3 regions of the Lysinibacillus sp. NPDC047702 genome follow, and region 2 is predicted to be linked to each of the others. Evidence: riboswitches for the same ligand, from Rfam matches in the RefSeq annotation. Region 2 holds a riboswitch; each other region holds the start of a gene.
What was found. A riboswitch is a leader RNA that binds a small molecule or an ion and turns the genes downstream of it on or off. The one in region 2 is predicted to bind lysine.
Positions count from the first base shown of each region.

Region 1 (7,495 bases), on a different contig from region 2:
TGTAAGTATAAAATTAATCAGCTTTAAACTGTAAAATTTCACACCTTTTTTACGAACCGGAATGGTATGCATAATCCCGATGAAAAATCCGATAAATGCACCAATAATTGTACTAATACTCGAAATTAATAAGGTATAATACGCACCTCGTAAAAACATTTGCCAGTTATTCTCTACAATAGAGATAATCCATTCAAGACTCATGATGTTCCTCCTAACAACATTGTGTTGCTTGTTTCTTCTTTATATTCCTAGCTAACTAGCATGATGAACACGATTGTTCTACCATTTTATGAATTATGTAGCTAAGACATTATCATTATTTAGAGAGGTTCTCATTGAATAATGATGAAATGACATGCACGGACTAGCGAAAAGTCCGTGCATTCCTGTTACTGTGCTGCTGGTTGTTGCTGAATGGCATCTTCCATTATTGTTTGGCGATCATCTTCTGAAATTCCTTTTAAAATTTCATTGATTTTATCAAGATCTGCATCACCTTTGCGTAAACCAACTGCAATGGATGTATTAGAAGGATCTGTATCAAAGCCTTCCTCAAAAGCTATATATGTGAATTTATCATTAGCTGCTGCTGCTGAAATACCTTCTGGACGCTCTGCTACATAGCCATCAATTTTTCCTGCCTCTAGTGCTACACGCATTGCTGGGAAGCTATCCATAGCCGTTTGCTTTTGTACATCTTTGATTTGGTCAATCACTTTGTAGTTTGAAGTGTTTAATTGTGAAGTAATTTTAGCACCAGAGAAATCCTGGATTGATTTTGCTTTTTCATATTTACTGCCTTTTTTAATAACCATTACAAAATCAGAAGTATAATAGTTTTCAGTGAAATCAATTGTTTGCTTACGTTCTTCAGTAGGAGACATCCCAGCAATAATAGCATCAATTTTATTGGATTGAAGTGCTGGTACTAAACCATCCCATTCCATTTTTACAATCACTAATTCTTTTCCTAAACCCTCAGCAATTTTTTTTGCCATTTGAACATCATAGCCACCTGCATACTCTGCATTATCTGCAATTTTTACTGCGCCATTTGCATCATCTTGCTGTGTCCAGTTGAATGGCGCATAGCCCGCCTCCATACCAATACGGAATTCACCACCGCCTTCTTCTTTGTCGGCTCCAGCATCACTTGAACCGCCCTCTTTTTTGTCGCCAGCACCACAAGCAGCTAGCACAATTGCCGTCATAATAGAAATCATTACTAACAACCATTTTCTTTTCATGAAAAACTCCCCTTTTCTGTAAAAAAATAAGACAACTGTACTAAAAAAGACCTAAGCTTTGAACTTAGGTCTTACCTTTAATTGACAGTTGCCCAAATCCTCACTATAATTTCCATGTTTCTGAGATAGCACAACCTAGTAAATGTGGAAAGTAATTTACTAGGACAGTCCTGCAATTATTCACTGCAGACCCAGTATAAAAGTACGAGCTCCTTTTATACTTCGGCGATATTTCCTTCTCCATTGCGTCTTCGCTTGCTTGTACTCAGCAATGAACTAATAAATACCGCGCCTCTACCTCACAATAGAATGAATGTGAGGTTTGTTTATTTAATTGATATTTAGATATTACTATAAAACTAGCCTATTCGTCAAGGTAATTTTATCATTTTTCTGATTAATGACAATATTAGGGTTTTATCTATCTTAAATTCATTATTTACTTTTGCAAAGTTAACAAATATATTGAAGCTTCAGCGAAAAAAATCGCAAATTATTACTATTGATAGTAAGCCTAGTAATCTAAAAGTATCTTATAAGCACAGTTGTGTTTGCCTCTATACGTTTCTATCCATCACTTTGGCTTTTCTATCAGCTAATTCGACCTTTCTATCCGTCTCTTCCACTTTCTATCCTTCATACACAAGAAAAAGCCCTGCGATGTGCAGGGCTTTGGCATTAAGAATTTAATAATAAATCTTCTGGGTTTTCAAGTAATTCTTTTACTGTTTTAAGGAAGCCTACAGAATCTTTACCATCGATAATACGGTGGTCATAAGAAAGAGCTAGATACATCATTGGGCGAATTTCTACTTCACCATTCACTTCAACTGGACGTTTTTTGATAGAGTGCATGCCTAGGATAGCAGCTTGTGTACCATTCATGATAGGTGTAGACATTAATGAGCCGAATACACCACCATTTGTAATTGTGAATGAGCCACCTTGAAGATCTGCTAAACCTAATTTTTTGTCGCGAGCTTTTTTCGCTAGGTCTGCAATAGTATCTTCAATTTCAGCAAAGTTTTTGCGGTCAGCGTCACGTACAACTGGTACCACTAAGCCTTCCTCTGTAGATACAGCCACACCGATATCAAAGAAGTTGTTTAAGTGAATTTCGTCACCAACGATTTGTGCATTCACATAAGGGTATTTTTTAAGTGCTGCTACTACTGCTTTTGTGAAGAATGACATGAAACCAAGTTTAGAGCCTGTAGACTCGAAGAATTGGTCTTTTTTACGAGAACGTAAAGCCATAACATTCGTCATATCAACTTCGTTAAATGTAGTTAACATTGCAGTAGATTGTTTCACTTCAAGTAAACGTTTTGCAATTGTTTGACGACGGCGACTCATTTTTTCTACAGTCACACGTGATTCATCTACAGCTGCTACCGCTTTTGGCGCTGCTGGAGCAGGTGCTGCTTGTGGTGCTACTACTGGAGCTGTCCCATGAGCTGCCACGTCTTGGACACGTACACGACCTTGTGGGTCTACTGGAGATACAGCAGCAAGATCAATACCTTTTTCGCGAGCAAGTTTACGTGCTGCTGGAGATGCGATTACGCGTTCACCAGAAGTTTCTTCCACAACTGGAGCTACTGCAACTGGAGCAGGTGCTACTTGTGGTGCTGGCGTTGCTTCAGCTGGAGCCGCTGGAGCTGGTGCTGCACCTTCGCCTGCTTCTACAACTGCGATAACTTGACCAACAAGTACAGTATCGCCTTCCTCAGCTAAAATTTGAGTTAAGACACCTGCTTCTTCTGAAATGATTTCAGCGTTTACCTTATCTGTTTCAAGTTCAACGATGAATTCACCTTTCTCAACGCGATCGCCCACTTTTTTTACCCACTGTGCGATACTTCCTTCTGTAATCGATTCTGCTAATTCAGGGACTTTAATTTCAGCCACTTTCATTTCCTCCTTTAATTAACGTGCATAATGCACATAGAAGGGCCACCTGCCTAAGCAAGCAGCCCGGCTTCAAAAATTAATATGTGATTATTTAACCTTTACAGGCTCAGCAACTGCCTCTTCTACAACTGCCGCTTGAGCAGCTTTATGAGAATCAGCATCACCTTCTGAAGTTGAGCTCATTGCAGGGCGACCTACATAACGAAGCTTTTTACCTTCTGAAAGTTCATATAATGTCTCTAATGCATAATTCCACGTACCTTGGTTTTTCGGTTCTTCCTGTACCCATACTACTTCTTTAACATTCGGATACTTAGCAATAATACCAGCAACTTGCTCTTTTGGGAATGGGTAAAGTTGTTCTACACGAATAATGTGTAAGTGATCGAAGCCTTCACCATCTTTTACGTGATCAGCTATATCAATCATGACTTTACCTGTACCTAGTACAATGCGCTCTACTGCGTCTGATTTTGCCCCTAGACCTGGTTGCTCAATTATTTCTTGGAATGAACCAGTTGCTAATTGCTCAGCATTCGCAGCAGCTAGTGGGTGACGAAGTAAGTACTTCGGCGATACTACTACAAGCGGACGAACACCCTCTGTACCTAATAATGCTGCTTGACGGCGTAATAAGTGGTAGTAGTTACCTGCATTTGAGCAGTTCGCTACGAACCAGTTATTTTCAGCTGACATTTGTAAGTAGCGTTCCATACGGCTTGAAGAGTGCTCTGGACCTTGACCTTCATAACCATGTGGTAAAAGAATCACTAAACCAGATTTTTGTCCCCATTTAGCACGTGCACCTGAAATAAAGTTATCAAACATTACTTGAGCCATGTTAGCAAAATCACCGAATTGAGCTTCCCAAACCGATAATATATTACCATTTTCTAAATTATATCCATATTCAAAGCCTACTACCCCTGCTTCAGTTAATGGAGAATTGTGTACTGTAAACGATGCACTTGCACCAGAGATATGATGAAGTGGTGTAAATACATTACCATTGTTTTTATCGTGTAACACTAGGTGACGTTGTGAGAACGTACCACGCTGTGCATCCTGCCCTGTAAAACGAACTGGTGTACCATCTTGAATAATTGTAGCATAAGCTAATGTTTCAGCATGACCCCAGTCAATTTTTGCAGAAGCAAATGATTCACGACGTTTTTCTAAAATCTTACCAAGTTTTTTCTGTGGCTCGAATTTCTCTTCAAACACTAAAAGTTCTTCATTTATTTTTTCAAGACGTTCCACACCAACTGCTGTATCAATTTGTGGGAACTCTACTTTTAATTCTTCTGGCATTTCTAAATGTTTGTGCTCATCTTTAGCAGCCATTTCTTTAACATGATCATAAGAAGTTTGCATTTCTGCATAAATTGCTGTGTCTAATGCTGCTACATCATCTGCAGAAACAACTCCCTCTGCTACTAATTGTGCGCCATATAAAGCACGAACAGTTTCGTGTTTAGCTACTAATTTATATGTCTCTGGGTTTGTTACAGTTGGATCATCAGTTTCATTGTGACCGTGACGACGGTAGCCAATTAAGTCAACGACAATATCTTTACCGAATTTTTGACGGTAGCTGGCTGCAAAACGACCAACTAATGTTACAGCCTCAGGACTATCTGCATTGACATGAACAACTGGTACTTCATAGCCTTTTGCTGGGTCTGAAGAGTAAACAGATGAACGAGAATCTTGCTGCTCAGTTGTAAATCCAATCATATTGTTAGCAATGATGTGGATTGTACCACCAGTTGTGAATCCTTCTGTTTTCGCAAAGTTAAGAACCTCTGTTACAATTCCTTGACCTGGGAATGCAGCATCACCGTGTACAAGAATACCTAATCCTTTTGTACGGTTATAAGTCGCTTGCCCTGGCTTAGACGTATCATCTTGAGCCGCACGAGCAGAACCTAAAACAACTGGATTTCCGACTTCTAAGTGTGAAGGGTTGTAAGCAAGTTTAACATTCATACCAGATTCGCGATTGTACGAAGCACCCATATGGTATTTTACATCACCTGTCCAACCTTTAGTGATTTCAAGTCGGCCATCCTTAGGTATAAATAATTCATTGGAAACATGTGCGAAATCAGAGAACATCATATCATACGGTTTGTTTAAAATATGTGTTAATACATTTAAACGACCACGGTGTGCCATTCCAATACGCACTTTTTCTACGCTATTAGCTTCTGCTGTTTTTAAAATTTCATCAAATAAAACGATTTGAGTATCTAAACCTTCACCTGAGAAACGTTTTTGACCAACGAAAGTTTTATGAATAAACTTCTCAAAATTTTCAACACGTGTTAAGCGATCTAATAATGCTTTTTTCTCATCAGAAGTTAGTGCTTGTTTAAATGAACCTGTTTCAATTTGTGCTTGAATCCAATCACGTTCATCTATTGCTGTGACGTGATTATATTCAAATGACACTTTATCTGTATAAACAGATTTTAAGTAATCAATTGCATCTTTACCATTTTTCACGTTTGCTGGCACATCTTTGAAGAAGACAGCTGCAGGAATTTCAGCTAAATCTGCAGCGCTTAGATTGAACGCGCTTTCTTCAATTTGAGCTGTTTGTAGTTCACGGTTTTTCAAAGGGTAAATATCTGCCGCTAAATGACCATGCTCACGGATTGCATCTGCTAATTTCACAGCTGCTAATACTTTTTTGTAATCGCCAGCAGGAGCCGCTGTGTTACTAGCTACCGCTACTTCACCTTCTACTACTACTGGTGCACCAAATTGTTGGAATAATAATACTAACTCCGGTTCTACTTCTTCAGGAGACTGTAAGAATAAGTCGTATTGCTCCATCACATATCCTAGGTTAGGACCAGAGAAAGCTGACCATGGAGAACTTACAGTTGTAACGTTGTTCGACATGAAAAATGACCTCCAAATTTTGCCTTTCGGCAGTTCCATTAATTAAATTACAATTAATTATATAATATTTCTCCGTTCTTTTAAAGGATGTTTGACACAACTTATCCATATTTTAAAGAACGTTTTTTCCATCTCAATCTTACTACTCTTCACAAAAAATACAACTCTTTTTAGGAAATTAAGCAATTTTTTTCGCAAAGGCTAAAATAATTAAATAAAGCGTGAATTTTTCTTAATATTTTAGCGGGAATTTAATGAAGAAAACGGTTCCAATATCGATCTCACTCTTGACTTCCACAGAACCATTATATTTTTCAAGCAACATTTTTGTGATACTAAGACCTAAGCCTGTACCGCCTTTTTGACGATTTCTAGCTTCATCAATCCGATAAAATCGATCAAAAATGAAGGGTATATTTTCTTGCGCAATACCAATTCCATTATCTTCTATTTCCATTAGTACCTCATTTCCAGCGACTGATAGTGAGATTTGAATCTCCGGAATTTTTTCACAATAACGAATAGCATTCTCTACTAGATTACGAACTATTTGACTTAATGCATTTTCTGTTATAAATAATAGACCAATTTCTCCATTTTTAGACAGCATAATTCGCGCTTCTGGATGAAGATGCTCCATTTCCTCGATTACACTTTCAATCACTTCTACTGCATTAGCCTCACTACTACTGTCTTTTTCTTCCCGGCGAGCAAGCTCTAGTAATTCCTCAATCATTTTACGCATCCGTGCAATTTCAGTTAATGAAGTATTAATAGATTCCTCAAGAATTTCTGGATCATCTTTTCCCCATCTTTTCAATAATGATAGATGCCCTTCAATAGCCTGAATAGGTGTTCGCAGCTCATGGGATGCATCTGCAACAAATTGTTGCTGCTGGGTAAATGAAATTTGCAGTTCATTCATCATCGCATTATACATTTTTAATAGATCACCTATTTCATCATGAGACGTGTAAGTTAACTTTATTGGCTCGTTAAATCCCTTATCCATCACCATTTTCATTGAAGAACGTAATTCTTGCAACGGTTTCATCAAATAGTTGGCTAGATAATAGCCAATCGAAGCTGATAGCACTAATGCTCCAAGCCCAGCTATTAGCATGGCTGTCAATAAATAATGCATTAATGATTGGAACCCTGACAATGGATGAATCACCTGGATATATCCCTGGAAGAAGCCGAGTCGAATCGGCTCATTGATGACAAAGACATCCTTTTTTTCAATTGTCATTTCTATAATTTCACGTAAAGTTGTCAGCGGTGCAGCTGGAGAAGTATCATTAATACTAAATATCTCAATATTATCCATATTAAATAATCTGACAGTTTGATCACGATCTACTATAGAATTTAAAAGTCCCGTGTTTTGTTGAATTTGCTGTATCGTAAGATTTGGTCCT
Region 1 is NZ_JBNNMG010000092.1:8,073-15,567, reverse strand. Features, by position in the region: gene ACQKIM_RS26125 (amino acid ABC transporter permease) at 1-204, opposite strand, end outside; gene ACQKIM_RS26120 (transporter substrate-binding domain-containing protein) at 393-1,250, opposite strand; lysine riboswitch at 1,369-1,555, opposite strand; gene odhB (2-oxoglutarate dehydrogenase complex dihydrolipoyllysine-residue succinyltransferase) at 1,929-3,161, opposite strand; gene ACQKIM_RS26110 (2-oxoglutarate dehydrogenase E1 component) at 3,252-6,074, opposite strand; gene ACQKIM_RS26105 (sensor histidine kinase) at 6,307-7,495, opposite strand, start outside.
Region 1: it holds a riboswitch for lysine, as region 2 does, so the genes downstream of both, ACQKIM_RS26120 (transporter substrate-binding domain-containing protein) here and ACQKIM_RS21105 (aspartate kinase) in region 2, are expected to answer to the same signal.

Region 2 (7,495 bases):
TCTATTTTTACGGGATAAAAATGGACGGGCACTATGTTTAACTAAGAGGGGGCAGGTTGCAATGAATGATTTAGTAAAACGAAAGCTGGATATTTTGCCCGATCAGCCTGGCTGCTATTTGATGAAGGATCGGCAAGGAACTATTATTTACGTAGGAAAAGCAAAAGTACTAAAAAATCGAGTACGCTCGTATTTTACTGGTACACATGAGGGGAAAACACAGAGGCTTGTAAGTGAAATAGAAGATTTTGATTATATTGTGACCTCCTCTAATATTGAGGCATTGATTTTAGAGCTTAATCTCATAAAACTTCATGATCCTAAGTACAATGTCATGTTGACAGACGATAAAACGTATCCGTATTTAAAAATTACGAATGAAAAACATCCTCGTCTTATCACGACACGAAAAGTGAAAAAGGATAAGGCAAAGTATTTTGGACCCTATCCCAATGCATATGCAGCAAGCGAAACAAAAAAGCTGCTGGATCGCTTATATCCGCTTCGAAAATGTGTACAACTACCTTCCAAGGTTTGCCTGTATTATCACATGGGTCAATGTATGGCACCTTGTGTGAAGGAGATTGATGCTCAAATTTATCAGAATATGATTGAGGATATGACCAAATTTTTAAATGGTGGTGTGGAGGCAGTCAAAAAGGAACTAGAGGTAAAAATGCTAGCCGCTGCTGAAAATTTAGAGTTTGAACGTGCAAAAGAATTCCGTGATCAGATTGCACATATTGATACAGTTATGCAAAAGCAAAAAATTGTCACGAGTGATACGACGAATCGTGATGTATTTGGTTATGCAGTAGAAAAAGGTTGGATGTGTGTCCAAGTATTCTTTGTTCGTCAAGGTAAGCTGATTGAGCGTGATGTCTCCATTTTCCCGATTTATCAGGAAGCAGAGGAGGAGTTTTTAACATTTGTTGGCCGATTCTACGAAAAGCTAGAGCATATTAAGCCAAAGGAAATTTTTATCCCTCAAGCGATTGATGCTGCTATTTTAACAGAATTATTAGGTGTAAAGGTATTAACGCCCAAGCGCGGGCAAAAAAAAGAGCTTGTTGACCTAGCTACAAAAAATGCTGAAATTGCAGTAGCAGCTAAGTTCCAGCTCATTGAACGTCAGGAAGAACGAACAATTGGTGCATGTGAGGCACTTGGTGAAGCGATGGGGATTTCTACACCTCTACGAATTGAGGCGTTTGATAACAGTCATATGCATGGAACAGATGCTGTATCTGCAATGGTGGTGTTTATCGATGGTAAGCCTGCAAAGAAAGAATATCGAAAGTATAAAACTCGTACAGCTGCTAAGCACGATGACTATGGGGCGATGCAGGAAGTAATACGTCGTCGTTACATACGTGTACTAAAGGAAGGATTACCCTTACCAGATTTAGTTTTAATAGATGGTGGGAAGGGACAAATGGAAGTTGCACGAGAAGTATTAGAGGATGAGCTTGGGCTGGTCATTCCAATCGCCGGCTTAGCGAAGGATGAAAAGCATAATACATCACAGCTTTTATTTGGAGATCCGCCTGAAGTCATTGCGTTAAAGCGCACAAGTGATGGATTCTATCTATTGCAACGAATTCAGGACGAAGTACACCGCTTTGCCATTACATTCCTACGTCAGCAGCATGAAAAGCATGCCATTCAATCTGTTCTCGATCAAATTGAGGGCATCGGTCCAAAGCGAAAACAGCAATTACTAAAGCACTTTGGTTCTGTCAAAAAAATACGAGAGGCAAGTGAGCTAGCATTACAAGAGGCTGGGATGCCTGCTAACCTTGCTAATCATATATATACCTATTTTCAGCAACAGACATTGTTAAAGGAATAGACATATGCTAATGTTTAATAAAATACATTCACTATTTTAAGTGATGATAGAGGTGCAAGATTCAAAAGTAGTACATTAGAGGATGAACAAATCCTATGAAGATGTATGAAAGGGGAGCTTGCCGAAGTGGAGCATCGTTGTTTCCGATGCTGTGCTGGTTTTGCATTTAAGAAATGTAAGACTGTCGATTCTAAACGTTTCGGAGAGCTATCACACATGCGCAAGTTATTTTTATTGTACATGTATAGGCAGCTTTCACGTTATGTGAAAGCTGCTTTTTTGGTTTTCTAGCAGATACTCCGATTAGAAATGGCGTTAAATTAGGGATAGATGAAAAGGAGAAGAATCAGGATGGCAAGAATTGTAATGAAATTTGGCGGTGCTGCATTAGCTTCAACGGCACATATTTATGAGGTTGCGAAAAAGGCGATTAATGAAAAAGAAAAAGGTCATGATGTGGTAATTGTCACTGCAGCAATGGGGAATTCAGCGAAAGAATTAACGAAAATGGCACGAGATTTATCCGATGATGCGTCTAAGCATGAATTAGATGTGCTGCGATCAACGAGCTCACAGTTAGCCAGCGCCTTAGTGGCCATAGCCTTACAGGAAAAAGGCTATGAGGCAGTGTCATTAACAGGCTGGCAGGCAGGTGTTCAGACAGATGCAATGCATGTTAATGCACGCATTGAGTATATAGACGATAGTCGATTAGAAGAGCATTTGGCACAGAGGCAAATAGTCGTAGTTGCTGGGGAGCAGGGGATTGATCATTTACAAAATATTACGACTCTTGGTAAAGGTGGAGCAGAAACGGCAGCTGTGGCCATCGCGGCAACACTGGATGCGGAGCGTGTTGATATTTACACGAACGTGGATGGTGTTTATACTGCTGATCCAAATTATGTAAACGGTGCACAAAAGTTAAAGAAAATTTCCTATGATGAGATGTTAGAGTTATCAAACTTAGGCGCACATATCTTACATCCACGAGCTGTAGAATTAGCAAAGAAGTTTCAAATACCAGTTATTATTCGATCATATGAAATAGATACAGTAGGTACTTTATTGAAGGAGGAAGTTGAAATGGAAAAAAATTTAATTGTACGAGGTGTTGTCTATGAATCAGATGTTATTCGTTTAACGGTAGGCTATGATGCTTATTCGGATGCTTCGTTGGCAGATATATTTACGATACTTGCAGATCATCGCATTAATGTGGATATCATCGTGCAAGCGATAATCGACGGTCTAAAACCGACTGTATCTTTCACGATTTTGAAAGAAGAGTTTGCAGAAGCTTTGCATGTTCTAGAAGAAAGTAAACTGTCGCTCGGGTTTAGCTTTGCTGATTTTGAAGTTGGCTTGGCAAAGGTATCTATTATTGGATCAGGAATGGCGTCTAATCCAGGCGTTGCTGCCAGAATGTTTGATCGTTTACGACATGAAGGCATCCCTGTTAAGATGGTCAGTACATCTGAAATTAAAGTGTCGGTTGTAGTGCCTCAAGACGACATGATTCATGCAGCTAATGCTTTACATGATGAATTTAATTTAGAGCAAGCACTTTATATGTAAGAATGAAAGGATGTGCCAATAGCCACATCCTTTCATAGTGTTGAAAAACTAAATGGTCAAGGGACTCTTTGTGAACACTACTAAGTCAAATGAAGGTGATTTCCGTTCCAGGCTACTCGCTTTCCAGTGGGCGAGCGACGAGCCGCTTCCTGCGCTGACGCTCCGTGCAGGGTCTCGTCTGTCTCGCTATCCCACGGGAGTCGAGTAGCCTTGCACTCCAATCTGCAATAGTGTAAAACTTTAAATATTTTCTTCCCTCAAAAGAAAAGTAAAGTAAAAGCATGTTACTCACCATTATTAAGTGGATAGAATATTGGTACAAATTCTACAGCTGTTAACCTACATTATGCGAAAAACTACTTTGTAACTTTACATAAAGTACTCCTCTGTTTTCGCATAGAAAATTGTTATCAAAGCTCCATTTTTGCACTATATAATGATGGCTAAGACTTCAAATTTATCACTATATATTTGTGTGAATGGCCAGAAGAAAATACTATGAGCAAAGGTTGATTGGAGTGTAGACTGAGTGACTCCTCGGGGATTCAGCGTCACAGATGAGACCCTGGAGCGAGCTACGCGAGTGAAGCGGCTCATCGGACGCCCCCAGGAAAGCACTCAGTCGGAACGGAGATCAACCCCTCGTTTTGAAAAAGGGCTATACTTTTTAATTTGTCACCTTGATTTCATTGACATAATAGTATTTCAACAACATGAAAGGATGTGCCAATAGCCACATCCTTTTTAAAGGCGTTTACATCAATTTAATGTTTTATCGAAATTGATTGTTATATAATAGAGAATGATTACATGTTTTACCAAGGAAGAGGTGAGTATTTGAATGGCATTATTTGGGCTATTTCAAAAGCCAATTGATGAAGGTGTAAAACAGTGCAATGATTCTGAAATACAATTACTGAAAAAACGAATTTTAGAATTGGAACTTGCACAGGAAAGTATTGATGTGAAAAATGCAATATTAGATTTTGTACTAGCACATATGGAATTAATTAATTTTCAAACGGCTTTAAAGGTGCAGGGAGTGTCAACAAGTGTAGGGGATATTTCAGCAATGAGTGAAGAAATGTCGTCAAACACAGAAGAAATATTAGCGGTAGAACAAAATGTCAATGCAAACATTCAAGAAATCAAACTGCATTCTATCCAATTAGTGAAAGAGATGGAGTCATCAATTACAAAAGGTGAAATCGTTCAGGGGTTATTAATCCAGGGAGCTCATTCAACTGAGCAGCTGAAAGATGAAATGAATAAAATGAATAACATAGGTAAAAGTGTAACAGCGATTGCTGATCAAACACAGCTGCTTGCGTTAAATGCCTCGATTGAAGCTGCACGTGCTGGTGAACATGGAAAGGGTTTTAATATTGTAGCAATGGAGGTAGGGAAGTTAGCCAATAGCTCCAAAGGTTCCTTAAAAGAAATGACAACAATCCGATCAGTTATCGATGAGAAATTACATTATACAATAACCAATATTGAACAGGTTGAACACTATTTCACCGATTTCTTAAGCAATATGAAAGACAATATTTCGAATCTTTCTATTACAAGTAAAAGTATTGAAGAGGTAGCGCATGGAGTTCACCAAATAACAGTTGCATCTGAGGAAAATGTAGTTGCGATTGATCGTTTGGCCGTCACAACAACAGAATTATCACATACTAGTGATTTCTCTGAGACGATTCAAAATCAAGTCACTGAAATGCTAAAAGCTATTGTACCAACCATTCGCAAACCTTCAGAGCAAACAATCATTAGTCAGTTAGCAGCAAGATTAATGGATCATGCAAGCTTTTTACGAAATACGATTCAAAAGGCAGGACAAAAAGATATTTTAAAAACACATCACCAATGTGCCTTTGGACAATGGTACTATGGACATTTTGAGCAGTATCATTATTTATCAGAGTATCGTCATATAGAGCAACCGCATGAATTCGTACATACTGCTGCCCAAAAATTAGTCAATGAACTGTCAATTAGTAATTTAGAGGAAATGATTCAACACTCACTTAATATATTGGAAGCCTTTATTTCATTAATAGATATACTGTTAAAAGAAAGACATGCGCAACTATAAAAAGGATTGTCATCCCATAAATAAAGAGAGGGATGCAATCCTTTTTTTACTCTGTAGGTATAGTGTTCATAATTCTTTCTTTAACATCCCACTTCACAGTGAACATAACATGCTCCTGTTTAACTCGTTTTTCGTCGTAGCACTCTGTTAAATAGCCTTTAGCTTGCTGAATTTGCTCAGCTATAAACCCAGCTTCCAGTCTAAAGCAACGATGTCCAACTAATAGCAGCTCTGGGTCATTTGTCAACTGGAATATACGCCCATCTTTTGTTTCCTTGATTAATTCAAGGGTGCCCCAACAGGCATCTGCGAAAAATGCGATAAGTTCTTCTTGACTTTTACAAGGAAACTTCCGAGCAAGCTCTTTACCAGCCCAGTAAAGTACATCTTCTTCATGTTTACCAAGAATAGAAGACAAAATATGATCACGGATAATCTCATAGCCAAATGATGAGATTGTAGGATATGGAGGGTTTAACATTGAAATCCTTCTTTCTTAGAATTTTCTTATAATTTAACGCTGATTAAGTAAAAATAGTTTTTTCGAGAAAAAACGATGCATCATGTACTAGATTAGTTCTTTAATGAGGACTATGAAAAACTCCAAGTTACCTTGACGCTCGTAGCTCTTGAGAGTACAATAAACATGTCATAATATTGTACCATGATGAAATACACAGTCAATGAAGTATCATTTACAAAATGATGACTTCTTTTGTTGTGCTATTTTAAGTACTAAGGGGGGTAACAGTCTTGTCGAAAGATCGAGAGTTTTTATGGCGTCGCTTACATTCTCTACTTGGGATCATTCCAGTAGGTCTGTTCTTAACGATGCACCTGTTCATTAACTTTACAGCAACAGGCGGAGCAGAAAGTTACAACGATGCTACCGCAATAATGGAAAAGATTCCATTCCTTATCCTAGTTGAATGGATTGTCATCTATATTCCATTAATGTTCCACGCATTCTATGGTGTTTACATCGCATTCACTGCTTCACCTAATACAGGACGTTTCAGCACATACCGTAACTGGATGTTCTCATTACAACGTTTTACAGGTGTATTCTTAGTGATTTTTATTGCATGGCATATTTTCCAAACTCGTATTCAAAAAGCGCTTGGTACACACGTTGATTACGACATGATGGCGAATATTGTTGCTAATCCAATCATGCTTGGATTCTACATCGTTGGTATTTTATCAGCAACTTTCCACTTATCAAACGGTCTATGGGCATTCCTAGTAAGCTGGGGTATTGTACAATCTCCTCAGTCTCAAAAGATTGCTACTTATGTAACAAACATTCTTTTCGTAATTCTAAGTGTAGTTGGTGTGGCTGCTATTTTAGCTTTCGTTTAATTTAATAGAAGCTACTATAGAGCACATGCAATCATTGCAATTTTTTAAGAGGAGTGAGAAATAATCATGGCGAAAAGCAAAATAATTGTTGTCGGCGGTGGTCTTGCCGGTCTGATGGCAACGATTAAAGCAGCTGAAGTTGGCACTGAAGTTGATTTATTCTCATTAGTTCCTGTAAAACGCTCACACTCTGTATGTGCGCAAGGCGGAATTAATGGTGCGGTAAACACAAAAGGTGAAGGGGATTCTCCTTGGATTCACTTTGATGATACAGTATATGGTGGGGACTTCTTAGCAAACCAACCACCAGTTAAGGGTATGTGTGATGCGGCTCCTGGAATTATTCACTTAATGGACCGTATGGGTGTTATGTTCAACCGTACACCTGAAGGGCTTCTTGATTTCCGTCGTTTTGGCGGTACTTTAATGCACCGTACAGCATTCTCAGGTGCGACAACTGGTCAACAATTACTATATGCACTAGATGAGCAAGTTCGTTCTCACGAGGTGGCTGGTTTAGTTAATAAGTATGAGCACTGGGAATTCCTTGGTGTAATTATTGACGAAGATGGCGTTTGTCGTGGTATTGTTGCACAAGATAT
Region 2 is NZ_JBNNMG010000056.1:20,426-27,920, reverse strand. Features, by position in the region: gene uvrC (excinuclease ABC subunit UvrC) at 62-1,852, shown strand; lysine riboswitch at 1,892-2,070, shown strand; gene ACQKIM_RS21105 (aspartate kinase) at 2,204-3,430, shown strand; gene ACQKIM_RS21100 (hypothetical protein) at 3,860-4,027, opposite strand; gene ACQKIM_RS21095 (methyl-accepting chemotaxis protein) at 4,272-5,531, shown strand; gene ACQKIM_RS21090 (YslB family protein) at 5,578-6,012, opposite strand; gene ACQKIM_RS21085 (succinate dehydrogenase cytochrome b558 subunit) at 6,285-6,893, shown strand; gene sdhA (succinate dehydrogenase flavoprotein subunit) at 6,960-7,495, shown strand, end outside.

Region 3 (7,495 bases), on a different contig from region 2:
GCCAAGCAATGAAGCCGGACATTCCCGAGGCATTTAAAAGCCAAATATAAACAACCCCATCACCAAAAAAAGATGCTAAAAATGCAAGACAACCTACAGCTAATGTCGCCATTAATGCATAGATTGGAATACCGCGGCGGCTTAATTTTGCGAAAAATTTTGGTGCATGCCCGTCTACCGCTAATTGCCATAGCATACGAGATGATGCATATAGTCCTGAATTCCCAGCTGATAGCATGGCCGTTAAAATAATGGCATTCATTAAGGAAGCAGCAAAGGCAATACCTAGGCGATCAAACACTAGTGTAAATGGAGATACAGCGATGTCTTCTGATAGTAAACGTTCATCGGTAAATGGAATCAGCATCCCTATCGCACCAATCGCTAAAATATAAAACAAAAGAATACGCCAGAACACAGATTTTACTGCCTTTGGAATATTTTTTCCAGGGTCATCCGTTTCACCAGCTGTAATCCCAAGAAGCTCTGTTCCTTGGAATGAAAATCCTGCTGCAAGGAAAATACCAAATGTAGCAAGGAACCCCCCATGAAACGGTCCATCACTAATAAAGAAATTTGTAAAACCTACAGGTGCCTGTCCACCTAAAATACCAAAAATCATTAATAAGCTGATAATAATGAACACAATCACAGTTACCACCTTGATCATGGCAAACCAATATTCACTTTCACCATAGCTTTTTACAGATAATAAATTAAAGGTTAACACAACAGCAATAAATAATACTGTCCATAATGCCGATGAGCTATCTGGGAACCAATATTTCATAATTAATGATACAGCCGCAATTTCTGCAGCAATTGTGATAGCCCAGTTATACCAATAGTTCCAGCCAAGTGCAAAGCCCAAAGCTGGATCAACAAATTTCGTAGCATACGTACTAAATGAGCCTGAGGATGGCATATAGGCTGCCATTTCCCCTAAGCTTGTCATTAAAAAGTACACCATGACACCGATTAGGGCGTAGGCTAGTAATGCACCGCCAGGACCTGCCTGTGCAATGGCACCACCACTGGCTAAAAATAGCCCTGTACCAATTGTACCACCTAAAGAAATCATTGTAATATGACGGCTTTTTAATTCTTTTTTCAGCTTGGGCACTTTATGACCGAGCTGATTCACTTTTATTTCACTCACGATATAGCTTCCTTCCTAATATAAGAGGCAAAAAAATACCATCACATGAACACTGTGATGGCTAAGTAAATCCTCAGTTTTTTCTAAATGATAGCTCAACACGTTGTCCAAACGTGACAGTTCTGTTCCTTTCGGAGACAGCCCCAGCATGAGGTTTTCAAGTCCCCTCACACTTCGGCAGTATTTCCTTTCAGCTAATCTCGTCAATGCTTGTCATTTCCATTAGCATACTCATAAATACCGCGACCTCTACCTCAATACAAACATGAGGCATATAATTATTAAATTTATGATGTCTACAAGTTTAACATAAGACATTTTACATTTCAATACGACGAGTAAAGTTCTATATTTTATGAATATTCTACTATTTTGAATAATGTGATAAAGTAATATAGTGGTTCAATTATAATTGAATGTAAACAGGGGGGATTAATTTTGACAACAAATGAAGATTCCACTAGTTATCCTAGCAGGAAAATTAGCTGGAGAGGAGCTACCTTACTATTAGTGATTGGCGTTATTTGTATTGCCTCGACATTACGAATGCCTTTAACAGTTGTGGGACCTATTATTTCTTTTATACGAGAAGATCTAGGTATATCAAATGTATTAGCTGGATTTCTAACTACTATTCCACTTCTAGCCTTTGCGGTTATATCGCCATTTGCACCAGTTGTTGCACGTAAATTAGGACTTGAGCTAACATTATTTTTATCCACTATTCTTTTAGCAGTAGGTATTGTACTGCGCTCTCTAGGAACAACAAGTTTGCTCGTTTTTGGAACTATGCTAATTGGTGTTGCTATTGCATTTGGAAATGTACTTATTCCAGGATTACTTAAATTAAAATTTCCTTATCATGTAGGTTTGCTTATGGCATTTTTTACAATGTCCATGAATTTAACAGCTGGACTTGGTGCTGGGATTAGCTACCCTATTGCCCAATCATCTCTTGGCTGGCAAGGAGCACTGGCTATTGCACTTATTTTAGTTGTGTTAACCATTTTAATTTGGATTCCACAATTAAAGTTTAATAAGCCTGAGCCCGCTGTTAAGAAAACGAAAGAACGTATACCTTTATGGAAATCCCCTGTTACCTGGGCAGTAACAGGTGCTATGGGATTACAATCATTATTATTTTATACAACTGCAGCATGGATTCCTGAAATTTACATATCACAAGGTTTAGCTGCTGATCGTGCAGGCTGGATGTTCTCCATCATGCAATTTTCACAAGTTCCAATGGCTTTAGCTGTGCCAATCATTGCTAGTAAAATGGCGTCTCAGCGACCCCTTGTATTAATGTTTACAGCATTTTATTTAGTAGGCTTTGTTGGCGTTGTTATGGAGTGGACAAGCCTTGGGGTGCTTTGGATGATTCTATTAGGCTTAGCAGGCGGGGCTTCATTTGCCTTAGCCATGATGTTCTTCACACTCCGCACTCGCACAGCCTTTGAAGCAGCTGATTTATCAGGCTTTGCACAATCACTAGGCTATTTATTTGCTGCAATTGGTCCTATTCTTTTTGGCTACCTGCATGATCTATTTGGTGGTTGGAATATTGCAGGCTGGCTCTTTGTCGTTGTAGCTGTAATACTCTTCTTATGTTCATTTAGAGCCTCTAAAGATGAATATGTCCATTAAATTAAAGCAGATGGGAAAACCAGTCTTGTTTCCCATCTGCTTATTTCTGTACCTATACTTTTTTATTTATCAGATTGTGTACCATGCTGTTTTAGTAAGGTTAGCAGTTCATCCAGATCTTCTGCTGCTTCTTTGTTACGAGCATTGATAGCAGTAAAAATAGGAAGAGCCTCTTGTAGGAGTAAATGACTAAAATAATAATAGCCTAAAAAAGCCTGCTGCTCATAGCCCTTTGGCGTTTCCTCCTCCCACTCCAGCTCATCATCCTCCTCGTCTTCTGCCCATAAATATTTAACATCTAGTAGCTCCTGCATAGTTTGAACAGTATGTGCATAGTCTAGATAATCCTCAGTAATCACTTGAGCCACAGCTAAATAAAGCTCTATTTCTTCTAATGAAATATCCTCCGTATTTTTGCTAGCAAGATTTTTTAAAAGGATAAGTAAAACCCATGGCGTCACCTGCCATAGTGTACCTTGATGCTCAATTAATTCAGCAAGCTGCTGATATTGCTCCTGTTCAATCAGCTGTGGGATAGCTGTTCCTCTACCATAAGGTGTCGTCAATTGTTGCCATGGAATATTCGGGGTATTCTGGTTCAACATTTGGATTGCTCCTCTCCTGAAAAATAAGATAGGTTAAGTGTAAATGGTCATATGGGGATTGTATATAGGTACTAAGAGAGGGATTTTATACATGCTGCATGAATAGTGCTATGTAGTAACTAAAGGGGAAATTGTTGTGGTTGATGTAATTAATAGAGAAGTTTATAAGGTTTAATAGAGAGCTCTATTATAAAGCGAACGTATTCAGGAGCTGCTGGGAAAACGAACAGCCCCTTTACAGTTAATAACATGGCTTCTGATAAAAATAATTTGGTGTATGATAAATATTTACATAAGGTTTATGAAATATATGAGTCGTTGCAGGCGAAAGTGGCGGGATTAACCATGTCCAGTTGCCTGTCATTTCTCGCCCTGCGGAATCCTCCGCTTCTTCAAACAATTTAAACTGTTGAGCTGCTGTATGATGATCCACAATGCTCACTCCATCTTCTTTAAAAGAATGAAGAACAGCAATATTGAGCTCCACTAATGCACGGTCTCGCCAAAGCGAGATTTGCTTACTTGTATCAAAATTAAATATCTCTGCAATAGCTGGCAGCATATTATAGCGATCATGATCTGCTAAATTACGTGCACCGATTTCTGTCCCCATGTACCAGCCATTGAACGGAGCTGCTTGAAAATCAATACCTGCCATTTGAAAACGCATGCTTGAAATAATAGGTACGGCATACCATTTCAACCCTAATTTCTCCACACCCACTGACTCTGGATGACGAATTGGCACCTCTAAAATATATTCTGCAGGTATTGCAAACATCTGTGGAGCACGCCCATCAACCTGTACGACAAGTGGTAACACATCAAATGGTGTTCGTTGACCTTTCCAGCCTAATGATTCACATACTTTTGTAAATGCGATGGAATTTGAATCACCAATAACCCCTGTCTCCGTTTCATAGCCTGCATAACGAATTAGCTGATGATTCCATATCCGTACTCGATCCGAGGCAAACACGGTTATCGTTGGACGAATTTTACCTTTATTTGTTGCATACTCAATATGCTCTAGTAACTTACGAAAAATGTCCTGTTCATCTAAAACATCACGTGCATCTACTACATGCAGTGACTGCCAAAACAGGCGTCCAATACATTTGTTGCTATTACGCCATGCCACCCGTGCGCCAAAAATTAGTTCGTCTGTTGTTGGATAGTATTCTCCTGCATTTTGAATCTGTTGTAATCTATTTTCTAACCAAAGTTCTGATTCATTTTGCTCTACCTGATATAGATTTAAGAACTGCTTGATCTCCTGTATATTCATGTCGATTCCTCCACCTACCCTCATATTAGTGGAACAAAACAGGAAGCACCATGAAAATATCTATAGAAAAAACATACATATTGTATATATGAAATAGTTTGTTCAAATTTATGGAGGCTGTCATGTAATTTCATAGGATATCAAAAGTATATTTATCAAGCTCTAATTCATCACTAATTTCACTAAAATTATTTACGAGTGACTTTTGATTAATTGTTATGACTTTCCTCTATTATATATAGTCTCTATTATCCGAAATAATTTAGAATACCCAAAAGAAGCGCCATGTTTTATATATATGCAATTCACAGGCTCTTCTATATGGCATGGTTCTATTTTATTAGTTTAATTACACAGCAGATAATTCCTGTTAAATTACTAAAAAGATGATTGATTCCAAATTCAATAGTTTTCATTGTTTAATCTCTCCAAATAAAATCTCATTTGGGAAAATGTTAATATTATCATAAAGAATTGATAGGTAATCATTATTTTTGAAGGAGAAATAAACCTATTTGTCGAAATCTATTTTTTATGATTAAAAAGCAAATATTCTCTAAAAAAATATCGATTTTTCTAATTTCTGGGTTATTCTTTTGTTTTCTAACCTTTTTACACTTTACTTGGATGAATTTCACAAACATTTCAAAAGGAGTCAATGCCATACAAGGAACGGTAGATTTAAGGAGTATTGATACAAGCCATAATTTCAAAGTTAAGCTACAGAAGGAATGGGAATTCTACCCTAATGTCCTCCTCGCTTCTGAAAATGTCCAATCAGTTGAACAAAATAAGGTTTATACGAATCAGCCAGAATCTTGGGATCAATACTTTAAAAATAGCGAGAAAGCTCATTATGGTTCTTATCGTTTAAAAATTTTAAAAGAACACACTTCCTCTCAGATGTACGGTATTACGATTCCTGAAGGTTTAGCACCCTATGAGCTTATATAGACGGTCAATTTATTGAAGGATTAGGAAATCTTACGACAAATCTTACTCAAAATGCTCCTATTGGCAGACCTATAACTTACTTTTTTACGTTTGATACTAATGAAAGCGAAATTATTATACAAGGCGTTCAAACAAATCCTTATGAACAAGGTGGGTTTCAACGAGAAATTATTCTTGGCGATCTACACTCAATGGAACAATCAACGTCCTTTTCCATTGAAACTCAAATGGCCGTTTGTCTAGTCTTTCTAATTTACCTACTATTTACAATTTTGCTTTGGGGTATAGGCATTCGAAATAAAACTTTATTTTATTTTGCCATGATTACTATTTCAGCTTGTTTAACGATACTCACTTCTAGCAATAGAATATTATTTAGTTATTTACCTATAAATTGGATTTGGGCAAACAAACTAACGTATTTCTCTTACATACATAATGCGTTGTTTTTTGTTTTATTACTACGTGAATTGATGAAGGAATACTCTAAACCTAAAATATTAACTATTGTCCCATTGGTATGTACTTTCTATTTATCTTTTATTGTAGTAGCGCCCATTGAATATATTTTTAAAACCAAATTGATATTTATAATACTTTTTATCGTCTCTCCTATTATTATAACTATTTTCACATTGATCATAGCTTTAAAAGGGCAGAAAGGCGTGATATTTTTATTATTAACAGGTACAGCAGTGGTAACCAATTCATTATTTTTACCTATAAGACAGAATACAACATTACCTTATAGTCATTATCCTTTTGATATATTTATTGGTGTAACTGCATTATCCGCATTTTGGTTTACAAGCTATTTTCAAACAACTTTACAAACAGAAAAACTTTCTGTGAAATTACAAAAAGAAATAAACACAAAGGATGATTTTCTAGCAAATACCTCTCATGAACTGCGTAACCCTTTGCATGGCATGATGAGTATTGCCCAAACGATGTTAGCTAAGCAGGTAGATAAAGAAGATCAAAATGATTTAAAGCTAATGGTAAGAATCGGAAACCACATGACCCACATGTTAGATGATTTATTGGATTTAGTAAAATTAAAAGAAAAAACGCTTCAGCTACAACCAAAACCTTTAAATGCTTATAACCTCGCAAGTGGGGTCAGTAATATGTTTCGTTTTATGCTGAAAGGAAAGCCAATTGAACTTATTGTGCGAATACCTATTAATTCACCATTTGTTTTTGCCGACGAGACACGACTTATTCAAATTTTTGCGAATTTAATTCATAATGCCATTAAATTTACTGAACAAGGTTCCATTACGATTGATGCTGAAGTAGTTGGGAAACAATTATATATTTCCGTTACAGATACGGGAATTGGCATTGATAAAAATATGCAAGAAATCGTATTTGAGCCCTATGAACAAGTGGATTCGACAATGACATCCATAGGTGGTGGCCTTGGATTAGGTTTAAGCATTTGCCATAAGCTTGTTTCCTTACACGGGGGAACAATGTCGGTATCATCTACTATCGGCGTTGGCTCAACCTTTACTTTCTCATTACCAATAGCGAAGTCGCAGAATGTGGAAGACAGTGAATTAAATGTTGAGAAGGACACTGCATTCATCAAATATTCATTTTTAAATGATTTTTCGAGAGAACACAATATTGCTGCTACTACAGAAACGAACTCTTTAATAACTAGCCATGCAAGAATTCTCATTGTTGACGATGACGCTGTAAACTTACAAGTACTTGTCAATGCATTTTCAACGGATTCCTTTGAAATTGAAACAGCTTTAAGTGGGGTAGAGGCTCTCGATATGCTTCAAAACAATAGCTATGATTTAGTTATTTCTGATATTATGATGCCGC
Region 3 is NZ_JBNNMG010000086.1:11,325-18,819, reverse strand. Features, by position in the region: gene ACQKIM_RS25495 (amino acid permease) at 1-1,159, opposite strand, end outside; lysine riboswitch at 1,243-1,419, opposite strand; gene ACQKIM_RS25490 (CynX/NimT family MFS transporter) at 1,598-2,806, shown strand; gene ACQKIM_RS25485 (hypothetical protein) at 2,869-3,411, opposite strand; gene ACQKIM_RS25480 (nitric oxide synthase oxygenase) at 3,653-4,699, opposite strand; gene ACQKIM_RS25475 (hypothetical protein) at 5,234-5,653, shown strand; gene ACQKIM_RS25470 (ATP-binding protein) at 5,845-7,495, shown strand, end outside.
Region 3: it holds a riboswitch for lysine, as region 2 does, so the genes downstream of both, ACQKIM_RS25495 (amino acid permease) here and ACQKIM_RS21105 (aspartate kinase) in region 2, are expected to answer to the same signal.